Regions from separate parts of the Bradyrhizobium pachyrhizi genome, predicted to be linked through region 3. Evidence: predicted binding sites of a transcription regulator. Region 3 holds the regulator's gene; each other region holds the start of a gene.
The links. The regulator PhoB, encoded in region 3, activates phosphate uptake and scavenging genes when phosphate is short. The targets are predictions, from matches to a motif close to TGTCATNNANCTGTCAT.
Positions count from the first base shown of each region.

Region 1: QA639_RS26955 (Orn/Lys/Arg family decarboxylase) is a predicted target of PhoB. The motif match lies at 2,773-2,789, and genes of this name have one in related genera.
Region 2: QA639_RS29110 (UDP-2,3-diacylglucosamine diphosphatase) is a predicted target of PhoB. The motif match lies at 2,728-2,744, and genes of this name have one in related genera.

Region 1 is NZ_CP121667.1:5,681,776-5,686,561, forward strand. Features, by position in the region: gene QA639_RS26935 (adenylate/guanylate cyclase domain-containing protein) at 1-106, shown strand, start outside; gene QA639_RS26940 (ester cyclase) at 135-521, opposite strand; gene QA639_RS26945 (tetratricopeptide repeat protein) at 779-1,375, shown strand; gene QA639_RS26950 (DJ-1/PfpI family protein) at 1,576-2,727, shown strand; gene QA639_RS26955 (Orn/Lys/Arg family decarboxylase) at 2,834-4,786, shown strand, end outside.
Region 2 is NZ_CP121667.1:6,119,910-6,124,695, reverse strand. Features, by position in the region: gene QA639_RS29125 (c-type cytochrome) at 74-1,003, shown strand; gene QA639_RS29120 (Lrp/AsnC ligand binding domain-containing protein) at 1,126-1,371, opposite strand; gene thiD (bifunctional hydroxymethylpyrimidine kinase/phosphomethylpyrimidine kinase) at 1,567-2,364, shown strand; gene QA639_RS29110 (UDP-2,3-diacylglucosamine diphosphatase) at 2,768-3,580, shown strand; gene QA639_RS29105 (glycosyltransferase family 4 protein) at 3,577-4,668, shown strand; gene QA639_RS29100 (threonine/serine dehydratase family protein) at 4,725-4,786, shown strand, end outside.
Region 3 is NZ_CP121667.1:966,586-971,371, forward strand. Features, by position in the region: gene pstB (phosphate ABC transporter ATP-binding protein PstB) at 1-777, shown strand, start outside; gene phoU (phosphate signaling complex protein PhoU) at 884-1,600, shown strand; gene phoB (phosphate regulon transcriptional regulator PhoB) at 1,730-2,440, shown strand; gene QA639_RS04360 (GcrA family cell cycle regulator) at 2,670-3,182, opposite strand; gene QA639_RS04365 (aspartate aminotransferase family protein) at 3,669-4,786, shown strand, end outside.

The DNA.
Region 1 (4,786 bases), 4.1 Mb from region 3:
GCCTGGCGACGGCCCGTCGATCGCTATGAAGGCGCGCGTCGCAGCTTTTGTGCAGAACCCGCCGGCGGCGGATTGGGACGGCGCCTGGCATCCGGAGCGGAAGTAGCGGCGTCACGTTCATCCAGGCTCCGCCGCTACAGCTGGGCCTCGATCGCAGCCTTGTCGATCACCGACCAGACCTGCACGATCTTCCCGTCGCGGAATTCATAGAACACGTTCTCGGCAAACGAGACGCGCTTGCCGTTGACGCCGAGACCGAGGAATGCGCCGTTCGGCGAACAGTCGAACGCCAGCCGGCTTGCGACATGGGACGCATCCGACACCAGCAGAACGATATTGAAGCGAAGGTCCGGGATGTCGCGAAAGTCCCCTTCCAGCATCTCGCGATAGCCGGATAACCCGAGCCGCCGGCCGTTGTGGCACACGTCCTCGTCAACGAACTGACCGAGTTGCGGCCAGTCCTGGCGATTCAAACAGGCAATGTAGTTGCGGTAGATCTCGGCGAGGTCCGTTTTCATCATCGATCGTCCTCCTTGCCGCGGGTCCAGCTGGCCATTGGGCATTTGAGTTTGATTCTGACACCGATGTCAGTTTCGACTCCGATATCGATGGCGTGAACAAAACGCTCAGCCGGCGTGCACGTGAAAGCGCGACGTCCCGATGAGACAGTGCGATTGCCGCTTCGGCAAACAATTTCTCAAAACGCGCGGAATGTCTCCCGCGATCGGGAGTTAGTGCTTCAGGTCAATAACTGTCCTTGTCAAATCGGGAGGCGTACATGATCAAGTCACCGATGATGCTTGCGGCATTTCTGACAGCGCCGATCATTCTGTTCCCACCGCAGACCGCCATCGCGGCTGGCGGAGGCGGCGGTGGTGGTGGTGGTGGCGATCCATACGGGTCGAGCTACGGCACTCCCGCGCCGTCCTATCCCCAGCAGAAGGACAGAAAGACCACGCACAAGGTCAAGAAACCCGTCAAGCAGTCCGGCTTCGAAGACCCGGCATTCCGCGACGGCTATCGCGCGGCCTATGCGACAATCTACGAACGCAACGACTACGCCGCCGCGATCGATCAGTTGCACGCACTCGGCCGCGATGATCAGCCGAACGTCGCGAACCTGATCGGCTATTCCTATCGCAAGCTCGGCGACTACAAGCAATCGCAAGTCTGGTACGAACGTGCGCTCAAGGCCGATCCGAACCACGTCCTGACGTGGAACTACTACGGCCTGTGGCAGATCGAACAGGGAAACCGCGATCAGGCGCAGTATCATCTGCAGCGGATCGCCGAGATCTGTGGCACCGACTGCGAGGAGTATCGGACGCTGGCGGCGGCACTGGAAAAGCCGCCGGGTACGAACCTCGTCTACTGAGCGCGTCGCGTAGCCCGCATGAGCGGAGCGACATGCGGGGAAGGACCGCCCCGGATGTCGCTGTCGCTCGTCCGGGCGATGCCTTTGAGCCGCTTTGTTCGCGTGTCCGTTTTTGCGGGAATTTCGCCGTTTTGGTCGACGTGACCGGCGAGTAGCTTGCTTGCCGGGCGACGCACGCGGATATTTTGAGATCGATCATCATGACCTGGCGGCTTCTCGCGTGGAGCGGCATCGCCGTTGCCGCGCTGGTTCCAATCATCGGCGGCATCTGGCTCTTTACCCTGCCCGCCACATCGGCGTTCCGCCTTCCGCCTCCGATCGCCAAGGCCGAGCAGGATGCAACGCTCGCGGCGCTGACGCCGCCGAAGCGGTCGCGCCCGTTGATCGCGATGCTCGGCATCAACGACATGACCGAGACCACCGATTACCTGATGCCCTACGGCATCCTCAAGCGCGCCGATGTTGCCGATGTCGTCACGCTGGCGACGGGACCCGGTCCGGTCGCGCTGTTCCCGGTGCTGAAGGTCGAGCCTGATGCGACCATCGCCGCATTCGATACCGCACATCCCGACGGCGCCGACTACGTCATCGTGCCGGCGATGAGCCGCGATGACGATCCGGCGGTCATGCAATGGATCCGGCAGCAGGCGGAGAAAGGCGCTGTGATCGTCGCCGTCTGCGCCGGCGCCAAGGTGCTCGCCTCGACCGGCCTGCTCGACGGCAGGCACGCCACCACGCACTGGTTTTACCTGAAGAACTGGCGCAACAAACATCCCGAGATCCGGTACGTCGCCGACCGCCGCATCGTGGCCGACCGCGGCGTCGCGACGACGACGGGGATTTCGGCGTCGATGCCGATGTCGCTGACCCTGATCGAGGCGATCGCCGGCCGCACCAGGGCCGAGGCCGTCGCGCGCGAGATCGGCTTGCCGGGCTGGGATGCGCGACATGACAGCAACGCCTTCAAGTTCACGCGTCCTTTCGCGCTGACCGCCATCCGGAACACGCTGGCGTTCTGGAACCGGGAACAGCTCGGCCTCGCGCTGGCTCCCGGCGTCGACGAGGTCTCGCTGGCGCTGGTCGCCGACAGCTGGTCGCGGACCTACCGCTCGCATGCCGTGACGTTCGCCGCGACCGGCGACGTCGTGACGACACGCAACGGCCTGCGCGTCTATCCGCAAGTCGTGGCGCCGGATTGGTCCGCAGATCGTCTGCTGCCCGCGGTCGGCACCGCGCCGCCCGCGCAGGCGCTCGACCGGGCGCTTGCCGGGATCGAAACACGCTATGGCCGTGATACGGCCGATTTCGTCGCCATGCAGCTCGAATATCCACGGGCTGACGCCGTGCAGTGAGGGATTGCGTCCCCAACAACGTATTCGATCCTCCGTCCGCCCCATTGTCATCTGCCTGTCATGAATTGTGCCGACACGTCAGCGCCGGACCAGTTCGGGGACACGCATGGACTATTTCAAACGCTTCAACTTCCTGTTCGCTGCGCCGGTGTTCGAGGCCGACGACCTCGAGGGCATCCGCTTCAACCAGATCATCGCCGAGATCGAGCGCTCCGGCTTTGAGGTGGTCCGCGCCCGCAAGCTGGAAGATGCCGAGATCGCGGTGCAGACCGACGCCGCGATCGGCTGCATGGTGGTCGATTGGGGCAAGAAGGGCCTTGAAGGCAAGACCGCGGCGCTGATCAATCTGATGCGCCGGCGCGGCCTCGACTTCCCGATCATCCTGTTGATCCGGCGCAAGCGGTTCGAGGACCTGCCGGTCGAGGTGCTCGATTTCATCGACGGCTACGTGTTCCTGTCCGAGGAAACCCCGCCCTTCATCGCCAAGAACCTGATCTCCAGGCTGAAGCAATATGCCGAGAATTTGAAGACGCCGTTCTTCGGCGCACTGGTCGATTATGCCGAGGAAGGCAACCAGCTCTGGACCTGCCCGGGCCATAATGGCGGCGTGTTCTACAGCCGCAGTCCGATCGGACGGGTGTTCGTCGAACATCTCGGCGAAGCCGTGTTCCGCGACGACCTCGACAATTCCGTGCTCGACCTCGGCGACCTCCTCACCCATGAGGGACCGGCGCTGCGGGCGCAGAAGGAGGCGGCGCGGATCTTCGGCGCCGAGAAGACCTATTTCGTGCTCAACGGCACCTCGACCTCCAACAAGGTCGCGCTCGGCTCGCTGGTCACCGACGGCGACCTCGTGCTGTTCGACCGCAACAACCACAAGGCCGCGCATCACGGCGCGCTGCTGATCGGCGGCGGCATCCCGGTCTACGTGCCGACGGTGCGCAACGCCTGGGGCCTGATCGGGCCGATGCGTTGGGACCTGCTCGACGAGGGCACGCTGCGCGGCCACATCCGCAAGCACCCGCTGGTCAGGGACGAGAACGCCTGGAAGAAGAAGCGCCCGTTCCGCGTCGCTGTAGTCGAGCAGTGCACCTATGACGGCACCATCCACTCGGCCGAGATGATCCTCAAGCGGATCGGCCATCTCTGCGACTACATCCTGTTCGACGAGGCCTGGGCCGGCTTCATGAAATTCCACCCGATCTATTCCGGCCGCTTCGCGATGGGATTGTCCGATCTCGGCCCCGAGGCGCCCGGCATCATCGCGACCCAATCGACCCACAAGCAGCTCGCGAGCTTCTCGCAGGCCTCGCAGATCCACATCCGCGACCGCCACATCAAGGGCCAGAAGCGCCGGGTCGAGCACCGCCGCTTCAACGAAAGCTTCATGCAGCACGCCTCGACGTCGCCGTTCTACCCGATCTTCGCCTCGCTCGATGTCGGCGCACAGATGATGAAGGGGCGTTCCGGCGAAGTCTTGTGGGACGACACGATCCGGCTCGGTATCGAGCTGCGCAAGAAGATCCGGGCGGTGAAGCGCGAGTTCGAGGAGAAGGAGACGCGGCCCGAGCGGCGCTGGTTCTTCGAGCCGTTCGTGCCGGATCGCGTCATGATCCCCGACGTCGCGCGCGAGAACGGCGTGCACAATGTCGCCTGGGAGACGATTTCGACCGACCAGCTCGCGACCAACCCGTCCTACTGGCAGCTCAATCCCGGCGAGACCTGGCACGGCTTCCCCGAGCTGACCGCGGGCTTTGCCATGACCGACCCGAACAAGCTCACATTGCTGACGCCGGGCTTCGATCACGCCACCGGCGCCTATGCCGATCACGGCATCCCCGCACCGGTGGTGGCGCAATATCTGCGGGAGAACCGCATCGTCGCCGAAAAGAACGACCTCAATTCCCTACTGTTCCTGCTGACGCCCGGCGTCGAGGCCAGCAAGGCCGGCACGCTAGTCTCCGGGCTGGTCGCCTTCAAGAAGCTGCACGACGACAACGCGCTGCTCGAGGACGTCATCCCGGAATTCTACCGCCGCCGTCCGGGCCGCTATGCCGAG
Region 2 (4,786 bases), 3.7 Mb from region 3:
TTGATGCGAGCTTGTCCGACTGGTTGCCATCATACTGGTCCATGAACTGACGCGACCAATGACGGATCGGTGAATGCTGCGACGAATTTTCCTCCTGGCGATTCTGGCCGGCGTAATCGGCTTTGGCGTGTTCTGGTGGCTGACGATCCCCGCGACCGTTGCCGCCGGCGCGCTGCCTGCCTATCAGCCTGACCTGGCCAACGGCCTCACAACGTTCAATGCCGGGGGATGTTCCTCCTGCCATGCCGTGCCGAAGCAGGACGACCGCACGCGGCTCGGCGGCGGGCTCGCGATCCCCTCGCCGTTCGGCACCTTCTATGCGCCGAACATCTCGCCCGACCCGAACGACGGCATCGGCCGCTGGAGCGAGGCCGATTTCGTCACCGCGGTCATGAAGGGCACCTCGCCGTCGGGCGCGCACTATTTCCCGGCGTTTCCGTATCCGTCCTATCAGCACGCCAAGGTCAGCGATGTGCGCGACCTGTTCGCCTATCTGAAGACCTTGCCGCCGGTCGCCGGCAAGGTGCGCGACCACGATTTGCCGTTTCCGTTCAACGTCAGGCGCAATGTCGGCGTCTGGAAATTCCTGTTCATGAACGGCAAGCCGTTCATCGCGGATGCAAGCCGCTCGGCGCATTGGTATCGCGGCGCCTATCTCGTCAACAGCTTCGGCCATTGCGCCGAGTGCCACAGCCCGCGGAATGTCCTCGGCGGCATCGTCACCGCGCAGCGCTTCGCGGGTGGTCCGAATCCGGAGGGCGAAGGCTGGGTGCCCAACATCACGCCGAGGGGGATCTCGGACTGGAGTGTGAAGGATATCGCCTATTTCCTCGAGAGCGGCCAGACGCCGGACGGCGACTCCGCCGGTGGGTCGATGGTGCGTGTGATCCGCAACACCTCGCAACTGTCGTCGTCCGACCGCGACGCGATCGCCGAGTACATCAAGTCGCTGCTGCCGGTCGAGGGGCCGCCGAAGCCGGTGAAGAAGGAGAAGGAGTCGTAAAGCGGGATGGGTTTTGGTTGAATCGGCTCGCCGCGGTTTCGGTTCACCTCTCCCAAGGGAGAGGTGAACTTTCGACGCCGTTCAAGCTCGACCTGATCTCATCATGCTCTCGCGGGCGCGTCCTACTTCGCGCCGAACGCCTTGAAGGTGATGATCGTGAGGGTGTCCTGGATGCCCGGGATCACCTGAACCTTCTCGTTGATGAAGTGGCCGATGTCGGTGTCGTGGTCGACGTAGAACTTGACCAGGAGGTCGTAGTTGCCCGCGGTGGAATAGATCTCGGACGCAATCTCGGCCTCCGCCAGTGCATTGGCGACGGTGTAGGACTGGCCGAGCTTGCATTTGATCTGGACGAAGAAAGGAACCATCAAAGTCGTCTCCGGGGATTTCCGCGACTATAGGCCCAAAACGGGCGGCCAAGGCAAGGGGGCGAGGCGAGGGGTCAAGGCGAGGCCAACTTGCGGTAAAGTCAGGCGAACTTGCTGCCGATCGGCGGCCGGGCTAGGACAGGCCATGGTCTTGTTCGTGATGGTCTCATTCGTATCAACCGCTGGTGCTGCAAGATGACGCCGGTCGCGCTCACCATTGCCGGCTCGGACTCCTCGGGCGGGGCGGGCATCCAGGCCGACCTCAAGAGCTTTGCGGCGCTCGGGGTCTATGGCGCCTCCGCGATCACGGCGCTGACCGCGCAGAACACCACGGGGGTCAGCGGCATCCATCCGGTGCCCGCGTCATTCGTCGCCGCCCAGATCGATGCGGTGTTCTCTGACCTCGAGGTCGGCGCGGTCAAGATCGGCATGGTGGCGCAGGCCGAGACAATTGCAGCGATCGCCGATGGGCTGAGGCGCTGGGCGCCGCGCCATGTCGTGCTCGATCCGGTGATGGTCGCTACCTCCGGCGATCGGCTGCTTGCCGCCGAGGCGGTCGATGCGCTGAAGACCCTGCTGTTTCCGCTGGCCTCGCTGATCACGCCGAACCTGCCGGAAGCGGCGGCGCTCTTGAACGAGCCGGTCGCCTCAAGCGAGGCCGACGTCGAGCGACAAGGCAAGCGATTGCTGGCGATGGGGTGTCGTGCGGTGCTGGTCAAAGGCGGCCACGGCCACGGCGCCGACAGCATCGACTATCTGATCGACGCCGAGCGCAGCATCGCGCTGGCTGCGCCGCGGATTGCGACCGCCAATACGCATGGCACCGGCTGCTCGCTGTCCTCGGCAATCGCAGCAGGGCTCGCGAAGGGCGAGAGCATGGAGACCTCCGTGCGCAACGCCAAGGCCTGGATCACCGAAGCAATCGCCGCCGCCGATCGTTTTGCCGTCGGCCACGGCCATGGGCCGGTGCATCACTTTCACAAATATTATTGAAGCCCGGAGCTGCGTAGCCCGGATGGAGCGCAGCGAAATCCGGGAACAGATCATCCGCGGACGCAGAACCCCGGATTACGCTTAGCTTCATCCGGGCTACGTCGTCTTCGTTCACTGAAGATGGAGCCCGTCATTGCGAGGAGCGATAGCGACGAAGCAATCCATTTCCCCGCTTGCGGCGCAATGGATTGGTTCGCGTCGCTCGCAATGACGGTAGATCAGCGTTCCTGTGCATTTCAGTGCCTCTTCCACATAGTCGCGACCGCCGATGTCGCCAGATTGTCGCACGCTGCTGTTATCCGCAGGGAAGCGGCGTACTGCTGATTCTCGTTAACTGTTTGTGGGGCCTTGGGTCGCGGGGATCGTCATCGCCTTGTCACAGGAATCTGTTAGGTGCACAGGCATGGGAAGCGACTCCTTGAGTGAAGAAAGTCCCGAGCGGCACTTTCGCACTTTGTTTATCTCCGATGTCCATCTCGGAGCCCGCGGTTCGCAAGCAGACCGCCTGCTGGACTTCCTCCGCTCTCACGATGCCGACACGATCTACCTCGTTGGTGATATCGTCGACGGCTGGGCGCTGAAGTCAAACTGGTACTGGCCGCAGACCCATAACGATTTCGTGCAGAAGATGCTGCGCAAGGCGCGCAAGGGCGCCAAGGTGATCTACGTCCCGGGCAACCACGACGAGTTCCTGCGCAAATATTACGGCACGCATTTCGGCGGCATCGACGTGGTGGAGAACACCGTTCACACCGGCGCCGACGGCAAGCGCTACCTCGTGATCCACGGCGACATTTTCGATCTCGTGGTGCAGAACGCGCGCTGGCTCGCCCATCTCGGCGACAAGGCCTACGATTTCGCGATCCAGATGAATCGCTTCGTCAACTTCTTCCGCAAGATGTTCGGCGTGCCGTACTGGTCGCTGTCGCAATGGGCCAAGCTGAAGGTCAAGAAGGCGGTGAACTATATCGGCGCGTTCGAGGCGACGCTTGCCGGCGAGGCGCGGCGCCACGGCTGCGACGGCGTGATCTGCGGCCACATCCACTACGCGACGATTCATGACGAGCAGGGCATCCGCTACATGAATTGCGGCGACTGGGTGGAGAGCTGCACCGCGCTCGCCGAGCACGAGGACGGCCATTTCGAGATCATCACCTGGACCGACCCGGTGCGCCGGATCGCGCCGGTTCCGCGAGTGACGGCACGCGCTGCATGACGCATATCCTGGTCGCGACCGATGCGTGGCATCCCCAGGTCAACGGGGTTGTCCGCACGCTGACCATGATGGCACAGGCGGCGAAATCGCTCGGCGTCGAGGTGAGCTTCCTGACGCCGGACGAATTCCGCACCTTCGCGATGCCGAGCTACCGCGATCTGAGGCTGGCGCTGCCGTACCGGGCCAAGGTCGCAAGTCTGATCGAGGCGGCGAGGCCCGACAGCATCCATATCGCGACCGAGGGCCCGATCGGGCTTGCGGTGCGCCGCTACTGCCGCAAGCGCGGCCTGCCGTTCACGACGAGCTTCCACACCCGCTTCCCCGAATACGTCTCGGCGCGGACGCCTGTCCCGGAAGCCTGGGTGTGGCGGGCGCTGCGCTGGTTCCACAGGCCGAGCCGGGCGGTGATGGCGGCGACTCCGGCGCTGGCGGCCGAGTTGCGTCAGCGCGGCTTCCGCAACGTGGTGCTGTGGTCGCGCGGCGTCGATACCGCATTGTTCCATCCGCGCGACGTCGATCTCTGCCTGCCGCAGCCGGTCTATCTCAGCGTCGGCCGGGTGGCGGTGGAGAAGAATCTCGAGGCGTTCCTCGATCTCGATTTGCCGGGAACCAAGGTCGTGGTCGGCGACGGCCCGGCGCGGGCGGCGCTGGAGCGGAAATATCCGGACGCTGTGTTCCTCGGCGCCCGCCATGGGGAAGAATTGGCTGAGATCTACGCCGCGGCCGATGTGTTCGTTTTCCCGAGCCGTACGGATACGTTTGGTCTGGTGCTGCTGGAAGCGTTGGCCAGCGGCCTGCCGGTTGCCGCTTTTCCGGTCACCGGTCCCCGCGACGTGATCGGCGCGGCGCCGGTCGGCGTGCTCGACGCGGATCTGCGCCATGCCTGCCTGGAGGCGCTCAGCATCCCGCGGCAGGCCTGCGTCGATTTTGCCGCGCTTCACACCTGGCAAGCCTCAGCCCGGGTGTTCATCGACCGCTGCATGAACGTCCGCCCCGCGCCGCCAGACGGCGAGGGGGAGGCGCTCGAATTCGGTGCCGAAGAGCACCATTTTGTGGCGCTGCCGGCGACCCAGCCGACCTCACGCTAGTCAGGTCACGCTAAAGCGTCTTGCCCGCCAGCCCGGCGCCGCGATACAAATCGCGAATGACGGACACCGTTCTCAATCCACCCGTCGCTGCCGCGGACATCGATGCCGCCGCAAGGGT
Region 3 (4,786 bases):
CCCCAGGTTCCGCTGCCGGAAGCGCCGCCGAAAGTCACGGTGCGCAACCTCAACTTCTATTACGGCGAGCACCACGCGCTGAAGAACATCAACCTGACGCTCGGCACCAACCGCGTCACGGCGTTCATCGGCCCGTCCGGCTGCGGCAAGTCGACCCTGCTGCGCATCTTCAACCGGATGTACGACCTGTATCCGGGCCAGCGCGCGGTCGGCCAGCTGATGCTGGACCAGACCAACATTCTCGACCCCAAGCTCGACCTCAACTTGCTGCGCGCGCGGGTCGGCATGGTGTTCCAGAAGCCGACGCCGTTCCCGATGACGATCTACGAGAACATCGCCTTCGGCATCCGCCTCTACGAGAAGATCTCGAAGTCCGAGATGGACGACCGGGTCGAGAAGGCGCTGCGCGGCGGCGCGCTGTGGAACGAGGTCAAGGACAAGCTGAACGCCTCCGGCCTGTCGCTCTCCGGCGGCCAGCAGCAGCGGCTGTGCATCGCGCGCACCGTGGCGGTGCGTCCCGAGGTGATCCTGTTCGACGAGCCGTGCTCGGCGCTCGACCCGATCTCGACCGCCAAGGTCGAGGAACTGATCCAGGAGCTCTCCGAGGACTACACGATCGCGATCGTCACCCACAACATGCAGCAGGCGGCGCGCGTCTCCGACAAGACCGCCTTCATGTATCTCGGCGAGCTGATCGAGTTCGACGACACCAACAAGATCTTCACCTCACCGAGCGATCGGCGCACCCAGGACTACATCACCGGCCGGTTCGGTTGACCGGCGCATGATCCGGAAAAGTGGCAACCGGTTTTCCGATCAGGTCATGCTAAAATTCAGGACACGAAACCATGATCCCCGGGACCATGGTTGAGGGAGACAAGCGATGGCTTCTGAACATACCGCCAAGGCATTCGACAGCGACCTGCAGGAGTTGACCCGCCTGGTCGCCGAGATGGGCGGCCTGGTCGAACGGATGATTACCGAGTCGGTCGACGCGCTGATCCGTCGCGACGTCGCGCTCGGCAAGCGCGTGGTCGCCGCCGACATCGAGATCGACAATCTGCAGCGCAACATCGAAGAGCGCGCGGTGCTGACGATCGCGCGCCGCCAGCCGATGGCGATCGACCTGCGTGAGATCGTCAGCGCGATGCGCGTCGCCACCGACCTCGAGCGGATCGGCGACCTCGCCAAGAACATGGGCAAGCGCGTCGCGGCGCTGGAGAGCGATTTCCAGCCGCTGAAGCTGATCCGCGGCCTCGAGCACATGACCGACCTCGTGCTGTCGCAGGTCAAGTCGGTGCTCGACGCCTATGCCGCGCACGACCTGCCGGCGGCGATGAACGTCTGGAAGGGCGACGAGGAGGTCGATGCGATCTGCACCTCGCTGTTCCGCGAACTGCTCACCTACATGATGGAAGATCCGCGCAACATCTCGTTCTGCATCCATCTGATGTTCTGCGCCAAGAACATCGAGCGGATCGGCGATCACGCCACCAATATCGCCGAGACCGTATTCTACATGATCGAGGGCCAGCAGATCACCGACAAGCGCCCGAAGGGCGACATGACCACTTTTGCCACCACGGTGCCGGGCAGCTGAGGCTTGATCGGCAAGCGCGGAACCGGATTGTCCTTCGACAACTCGTTTCCGCGGGGACTATGCTCAAGGAAGTAAGCGTTTCGGTTTGCGTCTGGGCAACGGATCACCACAGAGAAAGAACTTAAACCGATGAGCGCACGCATTCTGGTAGTCGAAGACGAGGAAGCGCTGACGACGCTGTTGCGCTACAATCTCGATGCGGAAGGCTACGATGTCGAGACGGTCGGGCGCGGCGACGATGCCGACACCCGCCTGAAGGAGCGCGTTCCCGACCTCGTGGTGCTGGACTGGATGCTGCCGGGCCTGTCCGGCATCGAGCTGTGCCGCCGCCTGCGGGCGCGGCCCGAGACCAAGCAACTTCCGATCATCATGCTGACCGCGCGCGGCGAGGAAAGCGAGCGCGTACGCGGGCTTGCCACCGGCGCCGACGATTACATCGTCAAGCCGTTCTCGGTGCCGGAGCTGCTGGCGCGGGTGAAGGGCCTCTTGCGCCGCGCCAGCCCGGAGCGGCTTGCGACCGTGTTGACCTACGGCGACATCGAGCTCGACCGCGAGAAGCGCCGCGTGGCGCGCTCGGGCCGTCCGATCGATCTCGGGCCGACCGAGTATCGCCTGCTCGAATTCTTCCTCGAGCATCCCGGCCGCGTCTTCAGCCGCGAGCAACTGCTCGACAGCGTCTGGGGCCGCGACATCTACATCGATGAGCGCACCGTCGACGTGCATATCGGCCGTCTGCGTAAGCTCCTCAATCCCGGCCGCGAGCAGGACCCGATCCGCACCGTGCGCGGCGCCGGCTACGCGCTCGATGACCGCTTTGCCAAGGCCGAGCCGCAGCCGTAACGGCCAAGCGGCATTCATAAACCGCAACACGGCGAAAGCCGGGATCAATAGCCACCAATGGGCGTTGTTAGAAAGCCGTCTGGCCGCTTGCCGATTGCGCCGGCCGCGGCGTATGGGTCCCGGCATGCGCCGGGACGACGCTGGTGATATAGCCGGGCTGCGTCACACAAAAAAATCCCCGCTTTCGCGGGGATTTGTTTTTGAGGTCTTCCGACGTTTTCCCGAGTGCTCACTTGATCTGCGGTTTCGCCGACGGCCGGCGGCGATCGGCGGCGGGCTGGTAGGCGACGCGCGAGTGATGCGCGCAATAGGGCAGGCCGGCGAGCGCCTTGCCGCCGCAGAAGAAGAATTCCGGGCTCGAGGGATCGCCGACCGGCCAATGACAGGTGGCCTCGTTCAGCTCGAGCAGCGAGAGCCGCTGGCTCATTGGCACCACATTGTCGTAGGAGATCGGATCGGGCTCCATTTCGACCTCGAAGGCGTGCGCCAGCGCGGTGTTGCCGCGCGAGACCGGTCGCGCCACCCGCATCATGTGCTGGGCGGGGCGAGCCTTGCGCTGCCGCGGCGCGGCCGTGGAGGGCGCCTTGGCGCGGCCGGAGAGGCCGAGCCGATGCACTTTGCCGATCACGGCGTTTCGCGTCACATTGCCAAGTTCCGCCGCGATCTGGCTGGCCGACAGGCCGGACTCCCAGAGCTTCTTCAGCTGCTCGACGCGATCGTCGGACCAGGTCAATACAGTCATCGCATTCTTCCCTTCGCGTAGCGCCGGCCAATCGTTGGAGCGGCGCTGCGAGCCAATCTGGACAAATATCCCTGCGGCCAGAATCCCTTAGCCCTCGCCGGGCACGGTGTTGCGCCCGAACGTTTACGCGAGACACGAAGGCTACTTAGAGGGTCCAGTACCGCCGCACGAGATGTCGTACCCGACAGGCCAAACGCTACAATATGGCGTGACTCAGGCGCAAGAGTCCGCGGCCGTGCGTCCACATGTTCCCACACAGTTAAGCATTTCGATGAGGCTTTTCCACCGCACCGGAATGCTCCGGATTGCGCTCGTTTCGCATTGCAGGAAGGCCACTTCGTGGCGATTGACACTTACTGACCGCAGCATAGAATGCCCGCCACGTGCCGCCCGCAAAGGCGGCCGTTTTGTTTTCCGAAGCTGGCCGTTGCTGCGCTGGCGTCAAGGCGCGCGGCAATTGTCGGCTTCAAACCGTCAGTGATCGCCATGACCAACGCTGCCACGTCGCATCTGCTCCCCGTCTTCGCCAGGGTCGATCTCGGCTTCGAGCGCGGTGAGGGCGCCTGGCTGATCGCAACCAACGGCGACCGCTATCTCGATTTCACCTCGGGCGTCGCGGTCAACGCGCTCGGGCATGCGCATCCGCATCTGGTCAAGGCGCTGCAGGAGCAGGCGACCAAACTCTGGCACATGTCGAACCTGTTCAAGAGCCCGGACGGCGAGGCGCTTGCCGCGCGGCTGTGCGAGCAGAGCTTTGCCGACTTCGTGTTCTTCTGCAATTCCGGCGCGGAAGCGATGGAGGGCGTGATCAAGCTGGTCCGCCACTATCACTTCTCCAAGGGCCACGGCGAGCGCTACCGCATCATCACCTTCGAGGGCGCCTTCCACGGCCGCACGCTGGGCACGCTGGCGGCGACCGGCTCGGCGAAATATCTCGAGGGCTTCGGGCCGCCGATGGACGGCTTCGACCAGGTGCCGCATGGCGACATCGAGGCGGTGAAGAAGGCGATCGGTCCGCACACCGCCGGCATCCTGATCGAGCCGGTGCAGGGCGAGGGCGGCGTGCGCTCGGCGCCGCAGGCGTTCTTCAAGGCGCTGCGCGCGCTCTGCGACGAGCACGGCCTGCTGCTTGCCTTCGACGAGGTGCAGACCGGCATGGGCCGCACCGGCGAGCTGTTCGCCTACAAGCGCACGGGCGTCACGCCGGATGTGATGTCGCTGGCCAAGGCGCTCGGCGGCGGTTTCCCGATCGGCGCGGTGCTGGCTACCGCGCAGGCCGCGGCCGGCATGGCGCCCGGCTCGCACGGCTCGACCTTCGGCGGCAATCCGCTCGCGGTCGCCGCCGCCAATGCCGTGCTCGACGTCATGCTGAAACCGGGCTTCTTCGAGCATGTGCAGAAGATGTCGCTGCTGCTCAAGCAGAAGCTCGCCTCCGTCGTCGACCGCTATCCCGGCGTGCTGTCGGAGGCGCGCGGCGAGGGGCTGTTGATCGGCGTCAAGGCCGTGGTGCCGTCGGGCGACCTGATCGCCGCCCTGCGCAACGAGAAGCTGCTCACCGTCGGCGCCGGCGACAATGTGGTGCGGTTCCTGGCGCCGCTGATCGT